2 regions of the Nocardia terpenica genome follow, and region 1 is predicted to be linked to the other one. Evidence: riboswitches for the same ligand, from Rfam matches in the RefSeq annotation. Region 1 holds a riboswitch; the other holds the start of a gene.
The links. A riboswitch is a leader RNA that binds a small molecule or an ion and turns the genes downstream of it on or off. The one in region 1 is predicted to bind cyclic di-AMP.

Region 1 (14,789 bases):
CGACGCCACGGTCAAGGTGGTCAAGCGGGTCGACGGCAAGAGCGACGAATTCCTGTGCGACTCCGGTTCCACGTTCCTCACCGTCTCCGACCCCAAGACGACCTTCTGCCTGGCCAATCCCAAGGCTTGACGGCACTGCCTCTACTGATCGACCAGGGCCACCGACGCGATCCGGTGCAGCGTGAAGTGCCGGACCGCGCCGGTGACCGGGTCCAGGGCATCCAACTGGCCGCCCGCCACCTTCAGCGGCTCGACAATGCGCTGGGTCGCGATGCCCTGCGCGTCCACGTACCCGATGTGCACCGGCCGCCGCACCCGCGCCGCGAGCTGCAGCAGCGCCATCGCGGCCGCCGTGCTGGATCGGCTGCCGTCGGAGCGCACCGACTGACCCGCTCGGGTGTGCGCCGCCTTCTCTCCGGCCCGCAACTCCGCCACCAGCAGTTGCAGCTGTTCGACGCTGGGCGGGGTGGGCCGCCAGGACTGCCGGGCATTGGCGCGGGCCGGAATCCGCACGCCGCGCGGGCGCAGATCCACGATCGTGCCCGACGAATCCTCGCCCGCCGGACTGAATCCCGCGCCGCGCAGCAGCTCCAGCACCTCGCCCAGCGGGGCCTGCGAGATGGCCACGGTCGGGGCGATCGCCCGCAGCGCCAGCCGCTCAGCCACCGGCGCGGCCAGCACCTCCGCCAGCAGCGCCGGATCCTCGCTGCGCACGAACGACTGGGCCATCCCGGCGCGCAGCCGCCCGTGCCGCCGGGCCACGTCATCGATCAGGTAGGTCAGCGACTGCGGCACCGGTGTGCGCGAGTGCGCGGTGAACAACTGATGCAACTCGGCCGCGGTCATCCCGGCGTCCAGGGCGCGGCGCACCGAGGTCTCGGAGATCCGGTACACCGTTGCCGCGCCCGCGGATTCGACGTCGGCGACCAGCGCCACCCGCCGCTGTAGGTCGGCGACCAGCGGTCCGGGCGCGATCACCGTCAGATCCGCCTGCACCAGAACGTGATCCACCGGCTCGGGCAGGGCCGTGTCCATCTGGGCCTCGGCATCGGACTGGCTGCCGTGCAGCAGGGCCCGCCCGGCCGAGGTGAGCGCGCCGCGGCCGACCAGCCCGAGCGCGGTCGCCTCGGCGAGCGTGCGCTCCACCGCGTCGGTCCGAAAGTGCCTGCGCCAGCGCGGTTGTCGCCAGGCCAGCACGCGGGCGATGTCCTGCGGGGTGAGCCCGGACCCGGCCGGGTGCTCGGCCAGCAGCGCGAGGACGGCGCGCCGGTCGCGGGTGGCGTGCAGATTGCGCAATTCCAGCGAGAGCGCGGCCAGCGGCTTGTCGTTGGCGTCGCGCAGGCCGATCATCCACGGGAACCGGTCCAGCTCCAGCCAGGCGTGCGCGAGCACCACCCAGCGCCGTGCGGCGGGGCCCTCCAGCCAGCCGTCCATGGCTCCGGTCGGCGCCCAGAAGTCCTCGACGCCGTCGGTCCGCGGCTCCGGTTCCGGAATTCCCTTGTCCAGCAGGTGCGCCGCGGCCAGCACCTCCACCAGCAGGCCCATCCGGTTCTCGTCGATGCCGGTCTCCTTGGCGATCCGGCGCAACTCCCGCACCCCCAGCCCGCCCGCGCGCAGGGCGGGTGCGGGCGTCTGCGCGAGGGCCTCGAGCACCTGGGCGCCGTGCCGCAGCAGCTCACCCGCCTCGCCCGCGGCCGCGGCGTTCACATCGGCGGCGGCGTGTGTGCTCGGTTCCGGGTCGGGCGGCACGAGCACGTGCGGGTCGGTGATGGGTTCGCGGCGCAGCACCTGGCCGACCGCCGGTGGGAGCTCGACGGTTTCGTCGTCGACCCAGTTCAGCAGCCGATGCGACAGCAGGCGCTGGATCGGGCGATCGGGGGAGGTGCCGGGTGCGGCGTCGCGGGTGCGGCCGCGCGGGCCGGTGCTCGCCAGCTTGTCGAGCAGCGCGCGCTCGGCCGGGCCGATCTCACCCAGGGCGGCATTGATCTCGGATTCGGTCAGCGCGTCCGGGATGTCGGTGGTGCTGCCCAGCGGCCACGGCAGCGCCTCCTTGGCGGCGGCCGCCAGGTACAGCTCGTCGGTACCCCAGACCAGGGCGCGGGCGATCAGGCGCTCGACGGCGGCATCGATCGCGGCCGCCGGGACCCGGTCGCCGAGCAGTTCGTGCAGCCGCGGCCGGGGGAGCGGCGCGGCGCGGCGGCCCGGGAAGGCGGCGCCCTGCACGGCCAGCGTCTCGATCACCGCGAAATCGAGGGTGTTCAACTCGTCGGTGGTGCGCAGCACCGAGGCGCGCTGTTCGGCGCGGGCCGCGAGGACCGCCATCGAGGCCGGCAGCGGCACGGCCAGATCGGGCCGCAGCTCCAGCAGTGCCACCAGATCCGCGTCGGTGCGCGCCGACAGCCACTCGGCCAGGGTCACGGGAGTATCGGAACCCGGTGTGGCGGCGGGCTCATCGGTGGCGGTCATCCGATCCAGCCTAAAGGCCGCGGATCGGACCCGCGCGGGGCAGCGTGGATCCGGCCACAATCCCGCGCCGGACATGGCGAATTATGGCCGTCGTGCCAGAATGAGGCCGTGGTGAACAAATCGAAGAAACCTTATGTCGACAACGGCTGGCCGGATCTGGGCAACGGCGACCACGCGGTCACCGAGTTGTCGTCGACCCGTTCCGGTGGTCTGTCGCCTTTCGGCGAGGACGCCGAGTTTCCGGTGCCGGCGGACCAGGTGCCCTATGTGCACCCGCACACGGTCATCAATCGCTGACGCACGGAGAAGGCCCCCGCATCCTGAACGGTGCGGGGGCCTTCTCATATCTGCGGCTCAGTGGGGCAGCATGCCCTTGTTGGCCTCGAAGAAGTTCACGATGCTCGGATCGAGCTTGACATTGTTGGCCTTGGCGGCGTTGAGGACGTCGAGCGCCTGCTGCGGCACCTGGATGCCCTGCGACTGCGCGACGGCGACGGCCTTGTCGACGGCCTGGAAGACTTCCTGACTGCCGTCGGTCTGCGCCTGCGCCTGCGGCGCGGACGGGGTGTCGGCCTGCGGGGCCGGGTTCCAGCGGGGGGTGGACTGAGTGGGGGCGGGGGCGCTGCGGATGGTCGCGCCGCTGTGCAGACCGAGGCTGGACGAGCAGGAGGGCCACGCGCTCCAGCCCTGCGTCGACAGCACCTTCTCGGCTACCACGATCTGCTGTTCGCGGGTGGCCTGATTGGCGCTCGCGGCGTACTCGGTGCCGCCGTGGGACGCCCAGGTGCCCTGGGAGAACTGCAGTCCGCCGTGGAATCCGTTGCCGGTGTTGGTGCTCCAGTTGCCGCCCGACTCGCACTGGGCGAGACGGTCCCAGTCCTGATCCGAGGCCGCGGAGGCGTGTCCGGCGAGGGCTACCCCAGCGCCGCCCACGATCGCGCTCGTGACAGCGACCTTGGCGACGGTGCGGCCGGTGTTTGTCGGTTTGCGATGGCGTCCACTCATATCGGCTCCTCGACTCCCTCTCGTACGCGCCTGCGAGGTGAGCTGTCGGGTTCGGACTGAGAGGCCGTCCGGTCCCGGTGCGGTGGGGCCGCCACGGGACTTCACCCCAAGGGAGCGTTCGTTTCCGACCGTTCCCGCTTCCCTGCGTAGGGAACGTGGGTTCCCCGCCCTCGCCCCTGGTCTGCGTCGGGGTCCGGTACCCGCGGGGCGAGGCTCGGTGCGGCGGGCCGGTGGTGCCGGGCATCCCGGCTGCGTTAGACCGTACGACGATCTCCGCCAAAAATCACCATTTGGTAACCGGCGTGTACGACCGGGTCGTCGTCTGCCGCAACGGCTTACGCATACCCGTCTGTGCAGGTGGATGCGGCGTGTCAGATCCGAGTGCCCGCCGTGACCGGTCCGTGACCTCCCCGTAATGTGACGAAGATCACAGGAATAGCGCGGTAACGAACTGGGCAAACTGCTTGTTGGTCAGCGCACCCGGCGGCCGGACCAGAGCGCGAAAACGATGGCCAGCAGCAGCCCCAGCGGGGTACCGGCCATCGCCACCAGATACAGCCACAGCGCGGGCCTGCCGTCGGAGACGATCGGCGTGAGGAAGATGGCGGCGATCGCGAGCAAGCCGACGGCGAACAGCCCCAGGGCGAGATACAGCAGCGGAGCACCGGACCGGCGCGGCGGGGTGCGATGCGGGGAGGAATCGGGCATTACTGCACCGTAAAACTGATGTGCCGAGCGTATCGGCACCGGGGTAGACTCGAAGCCATCGCGTCCTGCATACCAGTGTGGGGCGCGTTCTTTCGCAAGCGGCAATGGTTCCGGGCACGACCCGGGGCCCATGGTTGTGCCCGGGAGGTCCGGGCATCGATGACGAACGGGTGAGCGCAGTGCCGACCGGCAAGGTGAAGTGGTACGACGTCGAGAAGGGCTTCGGCTTCCTTTCCCAGGATGAGGGTGAGGACGTCTATGTTCGGTCGTCCGCGTTGCCCAAGGGTGTCGAGGCGCTGAAGCCCGGGCAACGCGTCGAATTCGGTATGGCGGCGGGCCGCCGCGGCCCGCAGGCGCTCAGCCTGAAGCTGCTCGAGCCGCTGCCCTCGGTCCGCAATGCCCAGGGCCGCAAGGAGGCTCCGCCCGCGCAGCCCCGCAAGACCCCGGACGACCTGCACGGGATGATCGAGGACATGATCACCCTGCTGGAGGCGACGGTGCAGCCGGACCTGCGCAAGGGCCGCTATCCCGACCGCAAGACCGCGCAGCGCATCGCCGAGGTGGTCCGCGGCGTGGCGCGCGAGCTCGACCACTGAGTCGTCGTGCCGCGGTTGCGGTTTCAGCCCGCGGTCCTGATCGACCACGCCTGGTAGGGCTCGAACGACTCGTTGCCGCTCTCGTCGCGCGCCGGCACCACCAGCTGCATCTCGATCCCGACGAGGCGCAGATCGCGCTCGGGATGTGAGTCGACGGTGACGGCCATGGTGCCCGCCTTGTAATCGAGGTAGGTGCCGATGTGCTGCACCTTCTTCCGTTGCGGGGTGCGGTATTCCAGGATCATCACCCACGGCGCGTCGGCGAGGTGCCTGGGCAGCGACAGCTGCACCGGGTAGCCCACCGGCACGTCGAGCGGGACGGTGATATCGCTTTCCCGGCAGGCGAGGTCGAGCCGATTGTCGGCCTGGCTCACCGAGCAGTACCGGTAGGGCGGGACCGTCACGGTCTTGCCGTGGGCGTAGGCGGTGATCTGCGGATCGGGCGTGTGCGCGTTTCGCACGGTCACGAACACCACGGCCGCGACGGCGACGACGAAGACGAGCAGCGCCGCCACGCTCGCCGTGACCGCTACGCGCGCGCGGCTCATCGGGCCGCCTCGCTCGGTTCGGGTAGTTCGCTCGAAAGCTCGCTCACTGGGGCGCATTTCCTGTCGCTCGGGGGGTGGGATCGTCCGGGGCCGGGCCGTCGTGCGGCAGCCCGCCGGGGACCTCCTGCTTCGCGTGCTGCGGTCGGTTGCCGCCCAGGCCGGGCAGCAGCGAATGACCACGGTAGCTCACCACGGTCTGCACCAGTCCGAGCGCCAGCACCGCGGTGACCACCGCGAAGCCCTTCCAGTACACGGTCGGCAGCAGCACGCCGCCCGCGCCGCCGATCACCCACGACAGCTGCAACACCGTCTCCGAACGGCCGAAACCGGAGGCGATCGATTCCGGCGGCAGGTCGTCCTGGATGGAGGCGTCCAGTGACACCTTGGCCAGGGCGCTGGCACCCGCGCCGACCAGGGTGGCCAGCGCCGCGCCCAGCAGGCTGTCCGCGAACGTGGCGAACAGCGCGACCGCGGTGCAGGCCGCGGTGCAGCCGACCACGATCAGCGCCGGGCGGCCCAGCTTCAGCCGGGCCCCGGTGGCATTGCCGACGAAGTTGCCGATCGCCGCGGCCGCCCCCACGACGCCCAGCATGGCGGCCTGCTGCACCGGCCGGTGCTCGGTGGATTTGGCGACGAAGGCGGCATAGAAGGTGAGGAATCCGGTCAGCACCCGGATCGAGCTGTTGCCCCACAACCCGGTCACCACCGAGCGGCCCAGCGGCTGCCGGCGGCGACCCGGCTTGACGGTTCCGGCCTGTTCGCCGTCCAGGATCTCGGTGCGGGCGTCGCTGCCGTGATAGCCGAGGGTGGCCGGGACCTCGCCCTCGGTGACCTCCACCCAGGACGGGATGCGCAGGCTGAGATAGGTTCCGGCGACGGCGATCAGCGCGGCGAACACCAGCGCGCCCGCCGACCCGGCTGCCGCCGCCGCCAATCCCGCCAGGCCGCCCGCGCCCAGGGTGCCGCCGACCAGGCCGAAGACCGTGAGCCGGGAGTTGGTGCGGACCAGGTCTATTCCGGGTGGCAGCACGCGCGGCGTCACCGCGCTCTTCAATACCGCGAACGATTTGCTGAGGATCATCATGCACAGCGCGAGCGGATACAGCGCCCAGCCGTGCACATTGAAGATCAGCAGGATCGCGATCACCGTGCGGGCCGCGAACGACCCCGCCAGCGCCAGTCGGCGGCCGCGCTGCAACCGGTCCAGCAGCGGGCCGATCAGCGGCGCGATCACCGCGAACGGCGCGATGGTGATGAGCAGGTACAGCGCCACCTTCGACTTGGATTCGGCGGTGGCGGCGCTGAAGAACAGCGTATTGGCCAGGGCGACGGCGATGGCGGCGTCGAGGGCGAAGTTCGCCATCGTCGCGTACACCAGTGCGGTGAGCCCGGATTCGTCGGCGCCGTCGGCCTTCGCCGCGCGCTGGAAGGTCTGGAAGCCCTTCTCGGTCAGCTCGATGCTGCGCATCGCCACCACGCGGGTGACCGTCAGCTTGCGCGGGGTCCGGCGGCCGGTGGCCTCGGTGGGCTCCTCCTCGACCGGGATCTCGCGGGTCGGCGGCGGCGCGTCGACCGGTGGCAGCGCGCGCGGCGGCTCACCGGAGGCCAGTCGCCTGGTCACGAATTCGGGCACGTCCTGTTCCCCGCGCCGGGGCGGCAGCGCGCGCTGCGAGGCGGTGTTCGGCGGCGGGTACCGGTCGTATCCGGGGTGGCGCGCAGGCTGCTCGGCATCCCACCGACCAGGATCGGTTCCGGAGGGATCACGAGAAGCAGTCACGATTCCGATTCTCCCGCACGCGGTAGACGGTCCGACACAGGCCGGGCTGTGTTGCCCGCCTCGCTGTCGGATTGCCTGTCACGCCGGGACGAAACGCACCTCGAACATCGTCGGCCAGTTCTTCCCGGTGATGAGGAAGTGATCGGTGCCGGGCAGTTCGGCGATGCCGTTGAGGACATCGGTACCGGCGCGCTCGGCGGGGGTGAGCAGGCCGCTCGCGTCGATGTCGGCGCGGACCGCGCCGGTATCCGGATCGATGCGCAGGATGTGGTCGGTGGGCCACACATTGGCGTACACCGAACCGTCTGCGGCGCAGTCCAGTTCGTTGAGCCGCGCGCCGTGGTGCGAGGTGAGCCGGACCGAACCGGTCGGCGCGAAGGTGACCGGGTCGTGGAAGGTCAGGGTGTCGGTGCCGTTGCTCATGACCAGCCGGGCGCCGCGCGTGCACAGGCCCCAGCCCTCCCCCCGGTAGGAGGCCCGCCCGCGTTCGGCCAGCGTGCGCGGGTCGCGGGCGATGGCCGTGCCGTCCTTCCAGGTGAGCTCCCACAGGATGTCACCCGCCCGGGCGATGCCCTCGCCGAACAGGGGAGCGGGCAGGTCGACGCGGGCCAGCTGCGCCCCGGTGGCCAGCTCGGTGGCGCGCACGAAAGACTCGCCGACCAGGCCGGTGCCCTCGTAGAGGACGGTGCCGTCCACCTCGAGCCCCTCGGTGAAGGCGGCGCGGTCGTGCGGGCGGGCGCCGATCACCTCGACCCGTTCGCGCGGGGTGTCATCGGGCCGGTCGCACCCGGTGACGGCGGCCGCGCCCGCCGCGGCCAATACCGCCCCGGCCAGCAAGATCAGCCCTCGCACAGCCCACGCACGCCGTTCGCTCTCCATACGGCAAAATGTAAGGCGTGAGCGCAGTATCTGTTTCGGACCCCGGCGTGCGACCGATCCTGGCGGAGGCGGTCGGCCTGGCCCGCCGTGCGCTCCTGGAGTTGCAGCCGACGGGCGTGGGCGAGCATCTCGGCGTCACCGCCGAGGACGACCACGCCGCCACCCACCACTTCGAGGCCACCCTGCCCGGGTATCGCGGCTGGCAGTGGGCGGTCGTGGTGGCGGCCCCACCGGAGGCCGAGTACGCGACGGTCAGCGAGTCGGCGCTGCTGCCGGGCCCGACGGCCCTGGTCGCGCCCGAATTCGTGCCGTGGGACCAGCGGGTCCGCCCCGGCGACCTGGCCCCGGGCGACCTGCTCGCGCCGCCGCCGAACGATCCGCGCCTGGTGCCCGGCTACATCGCCACCGGCGACCCGGTGGTCGACGAGGTCGCCGAGGAGATCGGCCTGGGCCGCAGCCGGGTGCTCAGCCTTCAGGGTCGTGCCGAGGCCGCCGAGCGCTGGTTCACCGAATACGGTCCCGACACCGACATGGCCCGCTCCGCCCCCTCCACCTGCGGTGTGTGCGGCTTCTTCGTCCCCCTCGCGGGCTCCCTGCGCGCCGGTTTCGGTGTCTGCGCCAATGCCATGGGCGCCGACGGTCACGTGGTGCACGCCGAATACGGCTGTGGCGCCCACTCCGACACGGTCGTCCCCGGCGGCACCGGCTCCCCCCAGTACGAGGCCTACGACGACTCGGCCGTGGAACTCGTCCCCACCGAATCGCTTGATACACAGGCGAATGCCGACGCATCCGCCGCGCAGGCGGGCGATGACGTAGTCGCCGGGCGGGCGAGCGATGACGCAGTCGCCGGGCAGGCGAGCGACGACGCATCCGCCGCGCAGGCGAGCGACGGCGTAGTCGCCGAGACCACGGAACCGGATGACACGCCGGAGATCGCCGGTGGCGGCGATGGGGCAGCGGATGCCTCATCCACCGCCTTTGACGCTGCTGCGCCGACCGACGATGTGTCGGTTTCCGCCGAGGCCGATTCGGGTGCGGCAGCGGAGGTTTCGGCGGCCGATACGTCTTCCGATACTTCGCCCAGTGCGGCGGACCCCGATGATTCTCCCGCGCAGTACAGCGATGCCTGGGCGGTGTCGGCGGTGCGGGTGCAGCGGGGCGAGGCGGGGGCGTCCGGGGCATCGGAGGCGCTCTGAGCGTCGGTGCCGAGCGCGGCGTGGACGAGATGAGCGATCCGTTCCAGACCGCCGCGCTGCGGGCGGGAGTGCTGGCCGCATGGCGGGATTCGCCGACCCGGCTGCGCGAGGACGCCGCCACCGAGGCCGACCTGGTGCGGGCCGGGTATCGGGATCGGCTGCTCACCGAGTTGGCGCAGAACGCCGCCGACGCCGCGGCCAAGGCCGGGGTCCCGGGGCGACTGGTCGTCGGCTTGGCGGGCCGGTCCCTGCACGTCGCGAATACCGGTGTGCCGCTGGACATTACGGGCGTGCACGCGCTGACCGCGCTGCGCGCCTCCGCCAAGTCCGGCGGCGAGGCGAGCGTCGGCCGCTTCGGCGTCGGCTTCACCGCGGTCCTGACCGCCGGTGACGAGATCGAATTCCGTTCCCGCACCGGCTCGCTCCGCTTCTCCCGCGCCGACACCCGGAAGGCGCTGGGCGACAACGGCATCCATCTGCCCGGGGGCGTTCCGGAGTTCACCCCGCCCGCGCTGCGCCTGGTCTGGCCGCTGGCCACCGCCCCCGCCGACGGTTTCGACAGCGAGATCGTCGTCCACCTGCACGACGGCGTCGACCCCGCGGCCCTGCTGGCGGCCATGCGCGCCGAGGCGGCCGACCTGCTGCTGGAACTGCCCGCGCTGCGGTCGATCCGGGTCGGCGACGACGAGATCGTCAGCGCCGTCACCGATCTCGGCAACGGCCTGCGGGAACTGCGGCTCACCGGCCCGGTGCGGGACGAGCGGATCTGGTGGCAGTTCGACACCGGCCGCGCCCGCTGGCTGCTGCCGGTCCGCGACGGCCGCCCGCACGCCGCCGAGCCGGACGTCCTGCGCGCCCCGACCCGCTCCGACGAGGAACTGTCGCTCCCGGCGCTGCTGATCGCCGACATTCCCATGCAGCCCGACCGCCGCCGCCTGCTCCCCGGCGGCCGCATCGCCGAATTGGCCGAGGGCTACGCCGATTTCGCCCGCGCCCTGCCGCCCTCCGACCGCCTGGTCCTGGTCCCCACCCCCGGCTTCGCCCGCAGCGAGATGGACGGCCTGCTGCGCGAGGCCCTGGTCGCCGAGCTGCGCGCCGCCGCCTGGCTGCCGGTCGTGCCGACCGCCGACACCCGGGAGACCACCGCCGCGCCGCAGCGATCGAGCGTATTCACCGGCGCCACCGAGACATTGACCGCGCTGCTCGCCGACCTCATCGGCCCCCTGGTGATCGCGGACCTGTCCGGCCGCGCCGCCGCCGACGTCCTGGCGGTGCTGGACGTGCATCGCATCGGCCTGGCCCGGATCGCCGAACTGTCCATCGGCCTGGAACGCCCACCGCACTGGTGGTATTCGCTCTACGACGCCCTGGAACCGTTCGTGGTGGACCCGCTGGCCGCCGAGGAACTGGGCGCGCTCGCGGTCCCGCTGGCCGACGGCCGCCTGGTCACCGGCCCCCGCACCGTGGTGCTCGACGACCGGCTCGACGACCCCATCCCGGTGGGCTGGGCGCGGCTGGCTCATCCGGAGGCCGTGCACCCCTTGCTGAGTCGGCTCGGCGCGCGCCCGGCCACCGCCGAGGACCTGCTGCACGATCCCGCGCTGGCCGCCGAACTGGAACACGACCCGGGCGACGCGGACACCGTCGACGCCGTCCTGCGGCTGGCCGCCCTGCTGCCCGACGGCGCGCCGCTGCCGTCCTGGATCGGGCGGCTCGAATTGCCCGCCGACACCGGCGAATCCCTGCCCGCCGACGAACTGCTGCTGCCCGGCGCGCCGCTGGCCCGCCTGCTGGTCGCCGATTCCCCGCTCGGCACCGTCGATTCCGCCGTCGTCGAGGGCTACGGCGTCGCGCCCCTGCGCACGATCGGCGTCGGCTGGGGCTTTTCCCTTGTCACCGAGAGCGATCCGACCGGACCCGACCACAATCTCGACGACGAGGAGTCGTGGTGGGAGGGGCTCGCGGAGGATCCGCCGGAGCTGGCCGCCGTCCGCGACCTGGACCTGGTCGACGAGTCCGCGTGGCCGGAGGCGTTGCGGCTGTTGCTGTCCGACCCGGCCACCCGCCGCCTGCTCGCCGACCGCGACGGCTACACCGCGTGGTGGCTGCGTCGGCACGCGCGCATCGCGGGCACCCCGCTGGGCCTGTTCCGCGCGCCCGGCGACCCCGTATTCGCCGGTCTGCTCCCGGAATTGACGGCCGTCGACGACCCGGCCGCGCTGCGCGCCGTGCTGGCCGATCCGGACACGATCACCCAGGAGCTGGCCGCCGCGGTGCTGGCCGCCCTCGCCGATCCGGCGAAAACGCCGTCGCCCGAGGCGATCACCCGCGTGCACGCCCGCCTGGCGGCCGCCGCCGACCGCCTGGATCTGGACGGCCTCGGCCTGCCCGACCGGGTGCGCGCGCTGTCCGGCGCCACGATCGATCCGGCGGACGCGCTGGTGCTCGACCACCCCTGGTACGGCCTGGCGGTGCCGCCGGAGCGGCTGGTGGTCGGCGCCACCGAGACCGCCGCCGCGCTGGCCACCCTGCTCGACGTGCCCCTGGTGTCCGAGGCGGTGCACGCCGAGGTGCTCGGCGCCGGCCGCCCGACCACATGGGCGGCCGAACCGCTGGGTGTGCTGCTGCGCCTGCAGCCCGGGTTTCCGGTACCGGACGGCGAACTCGTCGTGCACGACCGGCTCCGGGTCCGCCTCACCGGCGCCTACGAGGCCACCGTCGAGGTCCCGCTGTGGCGCGACGGCACGACCACGCACGTGCGGCGGCACCCCGGAGAACCGGCCGAGTCCTGAAACCCGAAGACCCGGGCGCTAGTTGGCGTACGAGGCGATCATCTCCGCCAGCACGTCCAGCTGGCCGCGGACCGCGGCGCTGTCGTCGTCGACCAGCCAGCGCAACACGATGCCGTCGATGACCGACAGCGTGAAGCGGCTGAGCGTCCGCACCGGGACTCGCCATTCGGTGCCGGTGGCGTCCCGGGCGTGTTCGAGGACGTCGGCGACGGTGGAGTCGTTGAAGGTGTACTGCTCCCGGGCGATGGCGAGTTTCGCCGGGGTCTGTTCACTTTCCCGCAGTGCGTAGGTCGTGGTTTCGTAGGTGAGCAGCTGCCGCTCCGGCGTTGCTTCGATGTTCAGCCAGAGTAGTTCGAGGCTCGCCCGTATCAAATTTTGAAGCGATTCTTTTCCACTTCCGACGTCCTGCCAGACCGTTTCGTTGGTCTCGACAGAATCGCGTAATTCCATCGATAGCGCCTTGACCAGTTCGGTCATCAGCGCGTCCTTGTTTTCGAAACAGTAATGCACCACACCGAGCGAAACACCAGCTGCCTGAGCCACATCGCGGGTGGTTACCCCGGCTACGCCCTTTTTCTCGGCAAGGCCGATTGCCGCCTCGATAAGGTGGGCTCTGCGTTCTTCGACGCTCAATCGGGAGGACACCCAACGCAGTTAAGCGGGAACTGCGCGATCAGTCAATTCGCTCGCCGTAAAAGTCGGCAAGATCGTGTGATCGGACGTATCGCGAAGATCGGTGTACGCGGGCGTTACAGCCCTTTCTGCGCGCCCTTGTCACCGCGCCGCGCCGAGCGCCGCTGCAGCGCGAAGATGCCGTACGCGAGCAGCCCGACCGCCAGCCCCATCAGGCAGATCGGCCGCGCGGGGGCCCAGGTGTCGGTCAGCCAGACCACGATCGTGGCGATCGCCCACAGCGCGACGCCGACCGCCAGCACCGGACGGGGGTCGGTCAGGCGCGGCGGAAGCTGCGGGACGTTCGGGGTCACCCCTCCACGATAGCGGCGGGAACGTCCGTCTTCGGCGCGGCGTGTCCCGTATCGTTTGCCTCTGTGACAACGTCTTCCGACATACGCGGACTCGCCGCCGACCTCTCCCTGGCGGTGGTGCGCTTGACTCGCCATCTGCGAGGCCGCCGTGCCGATGCCCAGATTTCGCTGACACAACTGTCGGCGCTGGCAACGTTGAATCGTGAAGGCGCGATGACGCCGGGCGCCCTGGCCGCCAAGGAGCGCGTGCAGCCGCCGTCGATGACCCGGGTCATCGCCTCGCTGACGGAACTGCAACTGGTGGAACGGAATCCGCATCCCACCGACGGCCGTCAGATCATCGTTTCGCTGTCGCCCGGCGGGCGTGCCCTGGTGGAGGACGAGAACAATGCCCGCGAGGCATGGATGACCGAGCAACTGGCCGGTTTGACCATCGATCAACTACAGGTGCTGCGGCAGGCCGTATCGATCATGAAACAGATTGTGGATCAATCCGAATAACGGCTCAGCGACCGAAAGCCCGGTCGCTGGCCACGATTTCGCGGCCCAGCGGCATGAGCGAGATCGGGATCAGCTTGATGTTGGCATAGCCGAACGGAATGCCGATGATCGAGACGAACAGCGGAATGCTCGTCAGCAGGTGCCCCAGCGCGAGCCACCACCCGGCCACGATCACCCAGATGACATTGCCGATCAGCGACCCGGCCCCCGCGTGCGGCCGCTCCACCGTCGTCCGCCCGAACGGCCACAGCACATACGCCGCGATCCGAAACGACGCGATGCCGAACGGAATGGTCACGATCAGAACACAGCAGACAACCCCCGCCAGCATGTAGCCGAGCGCCATCCAAAACCCGGCAAACACCAGCCACAACACGTTCAGCACGAACCGGATCAACATCACGCCACCAGCATGCCAGCGCACATCCCCGTCCGCTAACCCCGAGACGCCCCACCTCCCACCGCGCCGTCCCTCGCGTCCCAGCGCGCTGTCCCGCGTTCCCAGCGTGCTGTCTCTTGTGTCCCGGCGTGCTGTCTCTTGCGTCCCAGCGCGCTGTCCCGCGTTCCCGGCGCGCTGTCTCTTGCGTCCCGGCGCGCTGTCCCTTGCGTCCCAGCATGCAGTCCCGCGTTCTCGGCGTGCTGTCCCTTGTGTCCCGGCGTGTTGTCCCGCGTTCCCGGTGTGTCTTCTTGTGGTCCTAGCGTGTTGTCTCGTTGTGCTGGCGTGTTGTCGCGTTGTCTTCCTGGCCCGCTGTCTTTTGTTCTCCCTACGTGCTGTCCCTTGTTTTCCTGGCGTGCTGTCCCTTGTTTTCCCGGCGTGCTTTTGGCCGGGATCAGTAGAACCAGCCCAGCTCCGCGTCGCGTTCGACGGCGAAGGCGGCGTCCAGGGCGTGGACGGCGGCGAGGGTCTTGGTGCGCAGGCGCTGGGCCGACGCGTAGCCGCGGGCCCGGTGCGCGCCGAAGTACAGCGAGCCCAGGACGTCGATGCCCAGTTCGATATCGGCGGGGCGGGTGGTCGGCTCGCAGTCGGCGCGGCCGTCGCGCACCCGCAGCGCGAAGGTGCCGCCCGCCTCGCGGAACGGATCCGTCACCGCCACAACGAGATCCAGATCGGCGAGGTAGGTGCGGGCGGTCAGCGCCGCGGGCACGTCCATCACCCGCAGCCACAGCGCGTCGCGGCGGTCCACGACTCGTACCCGGCGCGGATCGGTGAGCAGGTAGGGGAGTTGGTCGTCGGGCGGCAGGGTCGCCTCGATCCGGTCGAACAGCTCCGTGGCCAGCAGCGTCCGCCACAGCGCGGCGTGCGCCTCCGGCGTGACCGCCCGCAGCTCCACC
Region 2 (14,789 bases), 1.2 Mb from region 1:
AGATTGGCGCACACCACTTTTCGCCCACCACACCCCCACCCCCGTTTCCGACACGCTTTCCTCCGGAATCCCCAGCAAGATCCCGGCCAAAAGCACGCCGGGATCAGGGGTCTTGGCACGCCGCCCGGGTTGGGGCGACTTGGCAGCTCTGCCGCGACTGGGCGTCTTGGTGGTGCTGCCGGGATTGGGGACTTGGCGCTGCCGCGATTGGGGGACTTGGCAGTATCGCCGAGGTTGAGGTGTCTTGATCCGCGGCTGATTGCTCTCTTGATCCCGGCGTGCTGTGTGCTCTCTTGATCCCGGCGTGCTGTGTGCTCTCTTGATCCCGGCGTGCTGTGTGCTCTCTTGATCCCGGCGTGCTGTGTGCTCTCTCGATCTCGGCGGGCTGATTACTCGTCTGATCCCGGCGTGCTTTTGGCCGGGATCTCACCGGAGGCTCCGAACCGTGTCGGGTTTGCGGGCGTTGTGGCGCAGCGGGAGTGGGGATCGGGCGTGTGAGGGGGATGGGCGACAAACTGGCTACCCGGTGTGGGTGGGGGAGGCGGCCGGGGGCGGGCATGGCCGGGCCGCGAGCCGGGTGGGGCATCGGCTCGCGGCGGGTGGGCGAATTATTTGGTGCGGGGGCGGGAGTGGAAGCCGAGGCCCTCGTCCTGGGCGCCCATCCAGGCGGCCTCGTCGGACTTGCTGTCCGGGACGTAGATGACCTCCTGTTCGCGCTGCCGCGCGACCTCGGGCGGCGGTGACTGCTCGAACTCGTCGGCGTCGATGGCGAGCCGTTCGAGGTCGTTCTCCAGGCGCCGTACCGATTTGGCCTCTCCGTAATGGGTGCGCAGTGCGCCGATGGACTGCCGGAGCTGGCCGACGGCGAAGCGGAGCTCCGCGATCTCGCTGCGTGTCATCGAAACCTCCTCTAGCCTGTGATTGACCACACACGGTGATCTACAACACAGTACGTGATCTTCGGCGATCTGGCTCGTCGGGATTTCGAACATTGCTGATCACGTCAGGAATCGGTGGGTTTTCCCTAGACTTTCACCCCGCGACGGCGAAGGCGGGCGCGTGGCCGCCCGCGGTCCGCGCCGCGCGTTCCACCAGGGCCACGATCGCCACCGCCACCTCCTCGGCGCGCTCCATGATCACGCTGTGCCCGGCTCCGTCGAGGCGGACCAGTTCGGCCCCGGTGAGTTGCGACGCCAGCACCGCCGAATGCGCGAAGGGAATCATCAGGTCGGCCGACCCGCCCAGCACCAGGGCCGGGAGATCGGCCAGCAGCCGCAGCGTCGCGGTCTCGTCGAAGCGGATCAGCGAATCCAGGAAGCAGGCCATGGTGAGCAGCGGCGTGTCGTTGAGCATCGCGGTGGCGACGGCGACCACCCGCGGATTCACCCGTCGGGTACCGAAGCTCGCCTCGCGCATGATGGGCTCGAAGACGCGGCGGCTCAACCGTTTCGACGCCTGCAGGACCCGCGGCGCCCGCCGCACCGCCACCCGCAGCGAGGTCACCGTGCGCCGATTCAGGACGCGGGCCAGGCCCACCGTGGTGAGCCCCCCGGCCGTGGCCGCGAGCAGCCCGACGCCGATCACGCGCGCGCCGATCGCCTCCGGGAACAGCCGGGCGTAGGCGAGCACCACCATCGCGCCCATCGAATGCCCGATCAGCACCACCGGTCCGGTCGGCACGACCGCACGCAGCACCGCGTCCAGATCCAGGCCGAGCTGTTCGACGGTGTAGCTGGCCGGGTCCGCCGCCCCGGATTCGCCGTGGCCGCGGTGGTCGTAGAACACCATGCGGGTGTCGCTCCCCCACTGCCGCAGCAACTGGTCGCGCAGGAAGGACCAGGATTCGGCCCGCAGGCAGTGGCCGTGCACGAAGACCACGGTGAGCGGGGCGTCGGCCGCGCCGAGGGTACGCACGGCGAGCGGTGTGCCATCGTCGGCGCTGACGGTGAGGCGGTGATCGGCGCGAAGGGCGATCGGGGACATGACGTGCTCCTGAACAGTCCGCTCTTGCCCGGTTGTCGAGTGGGATTTCCGGCGCGTCGGCCACCGGAACCCGGTGTTATGGACACGTTGTGCAATCGCCGCTGTCGGTAGACGACGGATCGGCTGAAACTCGTTGTCTCATAGTCGATATGCCTATCTATCGAGTCGACTAGAGATCGCTAGATCTTCCTGTCCTCCCATGCGTAGGTCCTCGCGAGGCCCCGGCACGTTCTCGCGAGGCCCCGGCACGTTCTCGCGAGGCCCCGGCACGTTCTCGCGAGGCCCCGGCACGTTCTCGCGAGGCCCCGGCACGTTCTCGCGAGGCCCCGGCACGTTCTCGCGAGGCCCCGGCACGTTCTCGCGAGGCCCCGGCACGTTCTCGCGAGGCCCCGGCACGTTCTCGCGAGGCCCCGGCACGTTCTCGCGAGGTCCCGGCACGTTCTCGCAAGGTCCCGGCACGTTCTCGCAAGGTCCCGGCATGCTTTTGGCCGGGACCCACAGGGCCCGACGGCTGTCGGTAGATTCCGGCCAAAAGCGTGCCGGAATCACAAGGTCGAGGCGCGATAGCTCTATCTAGCCATATCTAGGGCAACCACTAGATAGGCCGATAATCTCCAGTCAGATCTAGGACCAGAGCTGTCCTACATCCCCTCTACCGTTCTTCCCATGAGCACAGAGATCCGCCCCTTCCGCATCGACATCCCCCAGTCCGACCTCGACGACCTGCATCGCCGCCTCGCCGACACCCGGTGGGCCGGACAGCTGCCCGGTACCGGCCGCGAGCGCGGCGTGCCGGTGGCGGAGGTGCGGGAGTGGGCCCGGTACTGGCGCACCGAATACGACTGGCGGGCACAGGAGCGGCGGCTCAACGAGTTTCCGCAGTATCTGACCGAGATCGACGGCCTGGACGTGCATTTCGTGCACGTGCGCTCGCCCGAGCCGGATGCCGTGCCGCTGGTGCTCAACCACGGCTGGCCCAATACCTTCGCCGAATTCGCGGAGCTGATCGGCCCGCTGACCGATCCCCGCGCGCACGGCGGCGATCCGGCGCGGGCCTTCCACGTGGTGGTGCCGTCGGTGCCCGGCTTCGCGTTCTCCGCCGCGCCGGGCGATACCGGCTGGACCGCCGAGCGGGTCGCGCGGATGTGGCTGGTGCTGATGGACCGGCTCGGCTACCGCCGCTTCGGCGTGCAGGGCGGCGATTTCGGGTCCTACGTCGCCACCGCCATGGCCGAGGCGGCGCCGGATCGGGTACTGGGCCTGTACATCACCGCCGGGCTGGGCATCCCGACGCCCGCCGACGTGCCCGATCTGACCGACGCCGAGCGCGCCGGGTACGAGGCGATGATGTCGGCGGACTGGACGACCGGCGTCGACCATCACGCGCTGTTGCGTTCGGCCCCACAGACGTTCGCGCTCGGCTGGACCGACTCCCCGGCAGCGGCGCTGGCCTGGATGCTGCAGAAGTTCCAGGAATTCTCCAGCGCCGCGGCACTCGACGACGCGATAGCCCGCGACGAGGTCCTCACCACCGTCGCCCTCTACTGGTTCACCGCCACCTTCGCGACCTCGGCCTGGCCCTACTACGACAGCACCGGATTCGCCTGGCCCACCGGCTCGGCCCAGGTCCCGACCGGCGTTTACAGCAGCACACCGGGCATCCGCCGCCTCGCCGAACGCACGGCGAAGATCGTGCACTGGCCCGAGCACAACCCGTCCGGGCATCACTTCATCGCCATGGACCAGTCCACCGCCTACGCCGCCGACCTCCGCGAATTCTTCGCCACGCTCGGCTAGTTCGGTCCGCCGGAGTCACGTTGTGCTTCTTGGGCTCCGGCCTATGTCGTCGCGCCGGTGCGGGTCGAGGGGAGGAATGGCGAGAGCAGGTTCTGTTCCGTGGATGGGCCGAACTGCCATTCGGCGATCCACGGCCCCGTTCCCTCGCTGGGGTCGAGCACGCCGCCCTCGAGCCAGCGGAAGCGGCCGTCCAGGAGGGCGCGGGTCACGGTGGTGTCGGTGTCGTCGGTGTTGTCCCACAGGGCGGCGAACAGCTGGTGCACGCGGATTCGGGCCTGCTTGCAGAAAGCGTCGGCCAGCTGTTCGGCGGCCGGGGCCTCGGGGCTGTCCTCGGCCCGCAGCGCCTGGGCCCGCACGCAGGCCGCCGACATCGCGAACAGCTCCGCGCCGATGTCGACGATGCGGCCCAGGAAGCCCTGGCGGTACTCGAGTTTCGCCTGCCAGCGCGCCATCGCGTACATCAGCGAGCGCGCCTGCTTGCGCGCGGAGCGCTCGACGAAGCGCAGATGCCGTGCCAGCGGCCCGAATTCGGCGTAGGTGGCGGGCACGGTGCCCGCGCCGACGGCCAACTGCGGGAACCACCTGGCGTAGAAACCGCTCGCGCCCACCGCCGCCTTGGCCTTGTCCTTGAACTCGGCATTGCGGTCGACCAGTGCCCCGGCGGCGGCCATGTGCGCGTCGGCCATCTCGCGGGCGATCAGCAGCCGCATGATCTCGCTGGAGCCCTCGAAGATCCGGTTGATGCGCAGATCGCGGACCAACTGCTCGGCGGCGACCGCGCGTTCGCCGCGCGCCCGCAGCGAGGCGGCCGTCTCGTAGCCGCGGCCGCCGCGGATCTGGACCAGCTCGTCGGCGATGCGGCAGCTCATCTCCGAGGCCCACAGCTTGGCCAGCGCCGCCTCGATGCGAATGTCGTTGCGGTCCTCGTCGCACATGGCGCCGGACAGGTCCAGCGCGGCCTCCAGCGCGAAAGTCGTTGCGGCGATGAAGGACAGCTTCGCGCCCACCGCGGCATGCTCGCCGACCGGCCGCCCCCACTGCACCCGCGCGGCCGACCATTCCCGGCCGATCTTGAGCGACCACTTGGCCGCCGCCGTGCACAGCGCCGGAATGGCGAGCCGCCCGGCGTTGAGGGTCGTCAACGCGATCTTCAGGCCGTCGCCCTCGCGGCCGATGAGATTGCGCGCGGGCACCCGCACCTTGTCCATGCGGGTGACGCCGTTCTCGATGCCGCGCAGGCCCATGAAGGCATTGCGGCGCTCCACGGTGATGCCCGGCGAGTCGGCCTCCACCACGAACGCGGAGATGCCGCCGCGATGGCCCTCGCTGCGGGGCACCCGTGCCATCACCACCAGCAACTCGGCGACCACGCCGTTGGTGGTCCACAGCTTCACGCCGCTGAGCTCGTACGCCTCGCCATCCGCGGTCGGCGTGGCGGTGGAGGCCATCCGCGCCGGGTCGGAGCCGACGTCGGGCTCGGTGAGCAGAAAGGCGCTGACCGCTCCTTTCGCGCAGCGCGGCAGGAACTCTCGCTTCTGCTCGGGTGTCCCGGCCAGCTTCAGCGGTTCCGGCACGCCGATGGACTGGTGCGCCGACAGCAGCACGCCGAGGCTGGGATGCGCCGAGCCGACGAGCATCAGCGCCCGGTTGTAGCCGACCTGCGAAAGTCCCTGTCCGCCGTACTCTTCCGGGATCTTCAGGCCGAAGCAGCCGTGCTCGGCCAGCCCCTGGACGTACTCGGCGGGAATCTTCGACTCCGCCTCGATCGCCTCGCCGTCGATGATCTCGCAGAAGGCGCGCAGTCGGGTCAGGTACGCCTCGGTCTTGGCGGAGTCCTCCGCCGAGGGCCGCGGGTACGGGTGGATCAGGTCGAGCCGGAAGCGACCGAGAAACATCTCCTTCGCGAACGACGGCTTGGCCCAGGTCGTTTCGCGGGATTCCTCGACGAGCGCCCGGGCCTGTTCCTCGGTGGCGTCGACTTTCGCGGTGGTCGCCATGCTGTCCTCCTCGGACGTGATCAGAATCACATTCGAGTGTAGGAGCGTTTGTTACTCACCGGTAGGGGTTGGCTTCTGTGAAATCTAACCGTCTCTAATGATCTTGGAATACAAGCGAATACGCGGCTACCACCCACGCGTTCCCGGCCCGCGCCCACGTTGTTCCCGGCCCGCCCCCCACGTTGTTCCCGGCATGCTTTTGGCCGGGAACTCAGCTCACACTCCGCAGATACCGCCCGAAATGCGGCACAGTAAACCCAATAGTCCCCCGCTCCGCCGAATAAATGAGCCCCTTCTTGATCAACCCATCCCGCGCCGGAGACAGCGACGCGGGCTTGCGCCCGAGCTCGGCCGCCACCGCCGCGGTCGCCACCGGACCGTCGTCGCCGGACAGATCGGCCATGGCGCGCATGTACTCTCGCTCCGCCGGGGTCGCCCGCTCGTAGCGGGAGCCGAAGAAGCCGACCGCCAGCTCCTCCTCGGCCGTGGGTGCGGCCAGCTCCACGTCCTCCGCGCCGATCGGGCTCTGCGTGGCCACGTCCCAGGTGGCCTTGCCGTACGCCTGCACGAAGTACGGATAGCCGTCGGCCTTGCGGTACAGCGCATCCAGCGCGCCCTCGGTGAACTTCACCTGCTCGCGCTCGGCGGGCGCGATGAGCGCCAGGTCCGCCGATTCGCGGTCGAGCCGGTCGATGCGGTGGTAGCCGAACAGTCGCTCGGAGTAGCTCTTGGACGCCGACAGCACCGCGGGCAGGTGCGGCAAGCCCGCGCCCACCACGATCAACGGCGCTGCCTCCTGGCTCAATTCGTGGCACGCGCCGCAGACGGCGGAGACGTCGGCCGGTCCCAGATCCTGCATCTCGTCGATGAACACCGCGATGCCCACGCCGCCGTCGCGGGCCACCTGCGCGGCCTCCATCAGCAGTTCCACCAGGTCGATCTCGATATCGCCGGAATCGGCCCGGCCGGTCACCGCGGGCACGTCGATGCCGGGCTGCCAGCGCTCGCGCATGCCCTTGTCCGCGGTGGCGCGCAGCGCGAAAGCCTTGAGGATGCCGAGGAAGTCGTCGACCAGCTCCGGATTGCGGTGCGCCACCGCGATCTGCCGCACCGCCATGTGCAGCGCCGAGGCCAGCGGCCGGCGCAGCTCCTGATCGGGTCGCGCCTCCAATTTGCCCGTGCCCCAGCCGCGCGTGCGCGCGGCCGAGCGAAGCTGGTTGAGCAGCACGGTCTTTCCGACCCCGCGCAGTCCGGTGAGCATCACGCTGCGCTCGGGCCGCCCGCGCGAGACGCGCTCCAGCACGATGTCGAAGGCGTCGAGCTGCTTGTCCCGGCCCGCGAGTTCGGGCGGCCGCTGGCCGGCGCCGGGGGCATACGGATTCCGCACGGGGTCCATGCCCGTACACCGTAGCGCGTGCCTTCCGCTTTCTCGCCGTATCTATCGAATGCCGTAGAGACGGATATCGAAGGGTCGTGGCGCCGTAGGAATCCGAATGGTCGGAAGGTGCGGATTGCGCTCGCCCTATTGCGCGGAGGTGGTCCCCCGCGGCCCCGGGCCCTTCTACGCTGGTGTCTGTTCGCGAACCTGATCCCCAGTTGCAGGGAGGGGCCATGTCCGAGGAGTCCGTTCCCACCGTCGCGGAGGTGGTCGAGTCGTGGAACGTACCGGCCGACGCACCGGTCGCCGCGCGCATCCGCAGCAACATACTGGTGGCCATCGAGCGCGGCTACGACGATCCGCAGTTGGTCGCCGACCTCGCGGTGGGCCCGCTGGTGATGGCGCTCGGGCAGTTGGAGGTCGAGCTCGCCGACGCCCGCCGCCGCATCGAGGACCTCGAACGGACCGTCTCCCCAGGTAACGGCGGCGCGCACTGAGCGGGTGTCCGAATTTGTAACGCGCGCGATTCTCGGTTCGATAACGCCTGTGCCCGAATCGATATCGCGCCGTGACCTACTGCCCGGGACCGCAGAACTGGGGTCTGTCCTGGGACTTCGTCGGTGTCGTATCGACACGCGCGCTGTGGGGTGGACAACACCCGCGCGTAGCCGTAATCTCTTCGTGACTTAGCGGAGTATGTCGCTCACCCCAGGGGCGGCCCGCTAGGCAGCCGCCTAATCGAGGGTCGGGTGGGCAGCCCGATCACCGAGCCGGGGAACCAGTTACACGGGGTGAATCCCCTTCGGCCGCAAGGCCGTCGGGGTAGGGCCGATCTTCCCGACCCGAACCCGACAGCTAACCCGGTCGGCGGAGTGGGCAGGAAGAAACAGGAGACTCAGCTCGGTGGGTAAACACAGTCTGCAACGGGAGTCGCGACTCCCGAATTCCGTGAAGGGCGCCCTAGTTTTCGGCGCCGTCGCCGCCACAACCGGTGCCATGCCCGCGATTCCGGCCATGGCCGCGACCATCAACATCCCCGGCGTCGGTAACTTCGACGTGCCGGTCGGCCCGCAGTTCGACCAGCAGGTCGGCCAGGTCAACCAGGCGCTCGCCGACCACGCCGACCAGATCAAGGAAGCCCAGCACGTGCTGGCGCCGCAGTCCATGGCCGGGCCGGGTCAGGCCGCCCCGGGGCTGCCCAACTTCGCGCCGCCGATGCCGGGCATGTTCCAGCAGCAGCACAACACCGCCGGCGATGTCGCGCTCGACGCCGCCCGCACGAAGATCGGCTCCGATTACGTGTGGGGCGCGTCCGGCCCGTCGTCCTTCGACTGCTCCGGCCTCGTGCAGTGGGCCTACAAGCAGGCCGGAATCCAGCTGCCGCGCACCAGCTTCGAGATGTCGCACGTCGGCAAGCCGGTCGCCTTCGAGTCGCTGCGGCCGGGCGACCTGGTCATCCAGAACGGCGGCGGCCACGTGGCCATGTACGCCGGCGACGGCAAGATCCTGCAGGCCCCGCAGTCGGGCGAGACCGTCAGCTACGCCTCGCTGAACCCGGACTCCATCGTCACCGCGCGCCGCGTCGCCGCCTGAGCCCTGCTTCGCGAGCCCGTAACCTGGTACACGTGAAGGATTTCGGCCCACGTGACGACTGGTCTCGTGAGCACATGGGTAACTCGTCGGGTACGCCCAAAGCTCACGGGGCAGTCGACGCAGGACCTGTGACCAAGTCTCGCGGCTCTTACCTGTATGGCCAAGAATCGCGGAGAGGCGGGTGAGCAGGGTCGACTCCTGGATTTGGGCTGTGCGTTTGATGAAGACACGGTCTGCCGCCGCGACCGCGTGTCGCGGCGGGCACGTGCGTGTCAATGGGGTGGCGGTCAAACCTGCCCACCAGATCAAGCCCGGCGACGAGGTGCGGGTGCGGGTCAACGGCCTGGAGCGCATCGTCGTCGTGGAGCGGGTCATCGCCAAGCGCGTGGGTGCGGCGATCGCCGCCCAGTGCCTGATCGACAAGAGTCCGCCGCCACCCGCCCCGGAGATCCTCGCGTCCCTGCCCCGGCGCGATCGCGGCTCCGGTCGGCCCACCAAACGCGAACGGCGCGAAACGGATCGGCTACTCGGCCGACCCTCCTCCTGAGCCGTCGCCGTCCGCCGCCGAGCCCCGGCGGGCGGCCAGCGCCGACCCGACCGCCGCCGCGGCGATCGTCACCAGCGCGCCCAGCATCATCGCCGACGCCTCGCCGCGCACCAGCACATGCAGCTGGGTGCCCACCGTCACCGCCGCCACCGGCACCCCGATCTGTGCCGCCGCCAGGGTCGCGAAGGTGATCGGCTGACCCAGCAGTCGCATCAGCCCGTGCGCCAGCACCGCCGCCACGCCCAGCGCCAGGCCGAGCGCGATCAGCCGCGGCTGCTCCCCGAATTCGCGCAGATTCAGCCGGGCGCCCAGCCAGACGAAGAACAGCGGACCGAGAAAGCCCTCGGTCACCGCGAACAGCTGCCGCGCCACCCGCCGCGGCTCACCCACCCCGGCCACGGCCAGCCCGGCCGCGAAGCCCGCCAACATGATCGACACGTGGGTGCGGGTGGCGAGGGCGGCCATCGCGAACAGCAGCGCCAGGCTGACCCGCAGCTCCAGCGCGAACTTCCGGTCCTCCGACACCTCGTGCGCGCGCTTGCGCAGCCCGGACCGCTCCAGATAGCGCAGCAGCACGAACAGCACCGCCGCGGCCGCGGCGACCGCGAGCGCGCCCAGGGTCGCCCGCCCCGCATTGCCGACATCGATCACCAGCGGCAGCGCCACGATGCAGGCGGTATCGGCGACCGCGACCTGCGCGGTCAGCTCCAGCACCGAACGTCCCCGCAGCCCTTGGGAATCGATGATCGGCAGCACCAGCGCCGCCGACGACGACGCGATGAGCACGGCATATATCGCGCCGTGCCCGGTGCCGAACCAGTCGGCGAGAAAGAAACCGGCCGCGGCGGCGAACACCCCGACCAGCACCGCCCGCACCGCACCCACGCCCAGCGCCGCGTGCACCGACGGATCACGCACCGGCACATGCGTTCCCGCGACGAACATGACCAGCGCGAAACCCATGTCGGCCAGGAACGAGAACAGCGGATCGCCCGCGTGCAATACCCCGAAGCCGGTGGCGCCGAACAGGATTCCGGCCACCAGCTCGCCCAGGATCACCGGCACGTGCCAGGCGGCCCGCCACGACAGCAGTGGTCCGACCAGGCCGAGGATCAGCACCAGGGCCAGAGTCGAGAACGTCACGGGCCTACTTCTTCGGCTTCGCTCTACCGGCCGCCTTCTTCGCCTTCGCGGGCACCAGCGGCCTGCCGTCCCGCATCGGCGCGAGCTTGGTCGGGATCGGAATGTTCTCGTCGGTGTGGTAGCAGGCGCACACGCGGTGGTAGCCGTCGGCGATCTGCAGCGGCGAGCCGGTGGCGAGATCGCCCTGCACCAGCAGGATCGGCGAGAGCGATTTACCCGTCAGGATTTTCGCCAGATCGGTGCGCACGTGCGGATTGTCCGGCGGCAGCAGCGGCAGGGCGGCCGCCCGCAGAATGTCCTTCGCCTTCTTGTGCACCACGGGGGCGGTGCGCAGGAGCGAGACGATCGCGTCGACGGTGGACCCGTCGGCGATCAGCGCCAGATAGTCGCCCGCGGCCGGATAGTCGTGATCCTCCGGCTCGTCGAGCCATTGCACGGAATAGGGAGCGCTTGCCATCGTGACATGATGCGGCAGATGCGGCGCGCGCACTGCCGGACACGCCAAATCGGTTCAGCGCGTGCCGGGTGCGACCAGGCCCGCGAGATAGCGGGTCCGGCATCGGCCGCGGGCCGGTCGCCCGGCGGTGTCGGTCGGGATCGCGCCCGGGGCGACCAGCACGACCTCGACCGCTGCGATGTCGTGGGTGGTGGTGACGGCGGTGCGAATCTGCCGGACCACCTCGCCCGGATCGGCGAACCGGTCGGCGAGTTCGGCCAGCAGCACCAGGGTCTCGCGCTCGTCGCACTCCACGACGAAGGCGGCGATCCGGTCGGGCCGCAGCTCGGGCACGGCCTGGACCGCCGTCGCCTCGACATCGGCGGGATAGTGGCGCCGCCCGCCCAGCACGAGCATGTCCGCGAGCCTGCCCGACAGGTAGAGCTGGCCGTCGTGGAAGAAGCCGAGATCGCCGGTGCGGAGCCACTTCTCGGGGCTGTCGGGCAATTCGGCGCCGAAGAACGCGGCGGTGGCGCGCGGGCGGCGGAAGTATCCGGGGCACACATTCGGGCCCGCCACCCAGATCTCGCCGATCTCGCCGGGAGCCAGTTCCACCCGATGGATCGGATCGACCACCCGCACCGAGGGCCCGGCGGGCACACCGCAGCCGACCAGCGCCAGGCCCTGCGGCGGGTGCCCGGCGACCACCGCGCGGCCCGCGGCCAGTGCGGCCCGGTCGAATTCGACGGCGGTCGGCTCCTCGTCCTGGGCGAGATAGGCGACCGGCAGGGTCGCGCCCGCGAAACCGTAGCCCGGGGTGTGGGCGCGGTGGCGGAAGCCGTAGGGCGAGAACGTCTTCGTGAAGGCGGCCAGGGCCTCGGCGCGAATCGGTTCGGCGCCGTTGATCAGCAGGTCCAGCGCGGACAGGTCGAGACCGGCGCGCTCGGCCGCAGTGCTGCCCGAGATCGCCAGGGTGAGACCGAAATTCGGGCTGACGGTGGTGCCCGCGCGATAGTCGGAGCAGGCGCGCAGCCAGCGGGCGGGGCGCACGGCGAAGGCGGCGGGCGCGAGCGTGACCGCCGGGACCCCGGTGTACAGCGGCAGGGCCAGCGCCAGTATCAGGCCCATATCGTGGTGGAACGGCAGCCAGGTCACGATCGGCTTCGCGGCCGTCGCGGGCAGGCCGGTGCGCAGCTGTTCCAGGGCGGCGGCCAGATTCGCGTGGGTGACCGCGATACCGGATTCGGGCAGCGCGGAATCGGCGGTGTAGAGCAGGTAGGCCGGATCGTCGCCAATCGGGTCGAGCACCGGGGGCGCGGTCGGCTCCGTCGCTGTCGCCAGCACCCGCCCGACCGCGAGACCGGCTCTCGCCGTGACGGTTTCCGCGCCGGGGCTGACCAGGCTGAGTGCGGGCGCGGCATCGGCGAGCACGGCCGCGAGCCGCCCGAGGCCGCGGCGCGCGGAGACCGGGAACAGCGGCACCGCCACCCGGGCGCTGTAGAGGCAGGCCAGAAAGGCCACCACGTAGTCCAGGCCGTGCTCGCAGAGGATCGCGACGCGATCGCCGGGGACGGTGACGCCGCGGATGCGCTCGGCCAGCGCACCCGCGGCGGTGTGTAATCGACCGCAGGACAGCGTGTTCGGCACCGGGTCGCCGTCCGGGTACGACAGCGCGGTGAAGGCGGGATCGTCGGGCCGGTCCTGTGCCCGGCGGGCGACGGCTGCGGCCAGCATATCGACGGTGTTCATGGCGACTCCTCGAGCGGATGAGCGGCCCGCATCCGGGCGCTGAGTTCGGCGCCGAGCGCCGCGACGGTCGAATGATCGCCAATATCGGAATCCCCCAGCACCAGCCCCAACCGCGCCTCGAGCGTCCGCCGCAACTCCCCCATCTGCGCCCGCGACACCCCCAGCGCCCCGAAATCGGCCCTCGGATCCAACAATTCAACCCGCCGCTCCAACATCACAGCCAACGCCGCCCGAATAATCCGCCCCACCGCCCCCACCACAACCTCCCCCTCCCGAACCCCACCCGCCTCACTCCGCCCTGACCCATGCACTCCTCCACCCTGGAGCGAGTTGTGTGTTGTGCCGCTGTGGGGTGCGTTGTGTGTTGTGCCGCTGTGGGGTGCGTTGTGTGTTGCGCCGCCGTGGGGTGCGTTGTGTGTTGCGCCGCCGTGGAGTGGGTTGTGTGTTGTGCCGCTGTGGGGTGAGTTGTGCGTTGCGCCGCCTTGGAATGAGTTGTGTCTTGGCCCGCTGTGGAGCGAGTCGTGTGCCGCACCGCCGCGGCCAGAGTCGGCCTGATCCAGGCGGGTCTGTGATCTCCCTTGACTCGGGTCCATGTGCGGCTCCCCTTGCTTCCGATGTGTGCGTGGCTCCCCTTGATCCGGATGCGTGTGTGCTTCCCCTTGATCCAGGTGCATGTGCGGCTCCCCCTGACCCGGGTGCGTGTGTGCCTCGCCTCGGTCCAGGCGCACGTGCGGCTTTCCTTGGGCCGCGTGCAGCTCTCCATTGCCCACGTGCCTGGGTGGTTCCCCTTGATCCCGGCATGCTTTCGGCCGGGATCCTGCCGACCCGTCGCACCCGAACGGGCGGCAGGGCGGGTCGAGGGCGGGGGTGGGGTCGTCATCGGGGGCGAGGAGGAGTGGGTCGCGGTGTCGGAGGATCTCGGTCAGGACCGCTCGGCCGTGGGCGGGGTCGACCGTGCCTGCGGCGAGCGATGACCCGGGTTCCGCTTCCGGCGGGGTGGATTCGGTTCTGCCCCAGCCGATGCAGATGGTCCCGCGGCCTCGGGTGCGGGCCAGGGCCTGGAGGGCCGCGTGGGCGGCGGCGTAGGCGGCCTGGCCGGGGCCGCCGAGGGCGCCGAGGGTGGAGGAGAACAGCAGGCCGACATCGATCGGATCGGTCGCGGTGAGGTCGAGCAGCGCGGCGGCGGCCACGAGGGTGGGCCGGAAGAGGGCGGTGAGCAGGTCCGGGGTGGTGGCGGCGAAGTCGGCGTCGCGCCGGATACCGGCGGCGTGCACGAATCCGCGGATGACGGAACCGCATTCGCGCACGTCGTCGAGCGCATTGGCCAGGTCGGCCCGGTCGGTCACATCGCAGCGCACCACCACGATCCGGTCCTCGAGACCGGCCAGCAGCGCGGGCAGCGGGCGGGGCGTGCGGGTCAGCACCACCACATCGTGCGCGCCCGCGTCGAGCAGCCAGCGCACCGCGATCGCGCCGAGCCTGCCGAGACCGCCGGTCACCACGTAGGTCCCGTTGGCGCTGAGGCCGATCGCGCTCTCGGCGGGCGCCACCGGTTCGAACCGGCGCGCCGACACCCTGCCGTCGGCGATCCGAACCTCCTGCGGCCCGGCCGGATTCATGACCAGATCGAGCGCCGGTCCGGGATCGTGCCCCGTCAGCCAGATCAGCCGGGTCGGGTGCGGCGACTCCCGTCGCAGCGAGCGCACCAGCCCGGCAACGGCGTGCTGGGCGATGGCGTCGCGGTCGGGCAGGACCACGGTCAGCGCCGTCGCCGCGCTGCCCCGAATGCGTTGCAGCACAGCGAGAGCGCGCCGGGCCTGCTCGACGATCGGCCCCTCCGGTCGCCCGTCCGGCCAGACCAGCACCACGGCCGTCGGCTCTCGCCGCCCGGCGAGCAGCGATGCGATGAGCGAATCGGCCGCCGCCGGATCGCGCGCGATTCGCTCGGTGGGCAATCGGCGGCCGAGTTCGGCGCCGAGCGCGGCCGCCGCCTCGGACGCGCCCACCACCAGGGCCCGCTGGAACCGCGCATCGGAATGCGCCTCCGAGGCCGCGGGCACCGCCAGCGGAGTCCAGGTTTCGGCCAGCAGCAGTGGGCGCGCCTCCGTTCGGGGCGTCTCCCCGATCGGCAGCAGATCGTCGGGCAGCGCATCGACGGCGTCCCAG

Region 2: it holds a riboswitch for cyclic di-AMP, as region 1 does, so the genes downstream of both, HPY32_RS19585 (C40 family peptidase) here and HPY32_RS13395 (resuscitation-promoting factor Rpf1 domain-containing protein) in region 1, are expected to answer to the same signal.

What each region holds. Positions count from the first base shown of each region.
Region 1 is NZ_JABMCZ010000002.1:455,438-470,226, reverse strand. Features, by position in the region: gene HPY32_RS13410 (LppU/SCO3897 family protein) at 1-130, shown strand, start outside; gene HPY32_RS13405 (helicase-associated domain-containing protein) at 142-2,466, opposite strand; gene HPY32_RS13400 (hypothetical protein) at 2,575-2,763, shown strand; gene HPY32_RS13395 (resuscitation-promoting factor Rpf1 domain-containing protein) at 2,821-3,471, opposite strand; cyclic di-AMP (ydaO/yuaA leader) riboswitch at 3,484-3,667, opposite strand; gene HPY32_RS13390 (hypothetical protein) at 3,943-4,179, opposite strand; gene HPY32_RS13385 (cold-shock protein) at 4,359-4,775, shown strand; gene HPY32_RS13380 (DUF2771 domain-containing protein) at 4,799-5,323, opposite strand; gene HPY32_RS13375 (MFS transporter) at 5,367-7,100, opposite strand; gene HPY32_RS13370 (glutaminyl-peptide cyclotransferase) at 7,179-7,979, opposite strand; partial or broken gene HPY32_RS44615 (DUF3027 domain-containing protein) at 8,027-8,776, shown strand; gene HPY32_RS13360 (sacsin N-terminal ATP-binding-like domain-containing protein) at 9,208-11,970, shown strand; gene HPY32_RS13355 (TetR/AcrR family transcriptional regulator) at 11,989-12,603, opposite strand; gene HPY32_RS44610 (DUF2530 domain-containing protein) at 12,720-12,956, opposite strand; gene HPY32_RS13345 (MarR family winged helix-turn-helix transcriptional regulator) at 13,020-13,457, shown strand; gene HPY32_RS13340 (YccF domain-containing protein) at 13,462-13,851, opposite strand; gene HPY32_RS13335 (GNAT family N-acetyltransferase) at 14,288-14,789, opposite strand, start outside.
Region 2 is NZ_JABMCZ010000002.1:1,673,558-1,688,346, forward strand. Features, by position in the region: gene HPY32_RS19555 (Rv0250c family protein) at 609-899, opposite strand; gene HPY32_RS19560 (alpha/beta fold hydrolase) at 1,033-1,983, opposite strand; gene HPY32_RS19565 (epoxide hydrolase family protein) at 2,650-3,780, shown strand; gene HPY32_RS19570 (acyl-CoA dehydrogenase family protein) at 3,822-5,777, opposite strand; gene HPY32_RS19575 (ATP-binding protein) at 5,989-7,173, opposite strand; gene HPY32_RS19580 (hypothetical protein) at 7,389-7,652, shown strand; cyclic di-AMP (ydaO/yuaA leader) riboswitch at 7,877-8,040, shown strand; gene HPY32_RS19585 (C40 family peptidase) at 8,059-8,748, shown strand; gene HPY32_RS19590 (RNA-binding S4 domain-containing protein) at 8,915-9,295, shown strand; gene HPY32_RS19595 (cation:proton antiporter) at 9,272-10,438, opposite strand; partial or broken gene HPY32_RS19600 (hypothetical protein) at 10,509-10,895, opposite strand; gene HPY32_RS19605 (fatty acyl-AMP ligase) at 10,950-12,623, opposite strand; gene HPY32_RS43935 (type I polyketide synthase) at 12,620-14,789, opposite strand, start outside.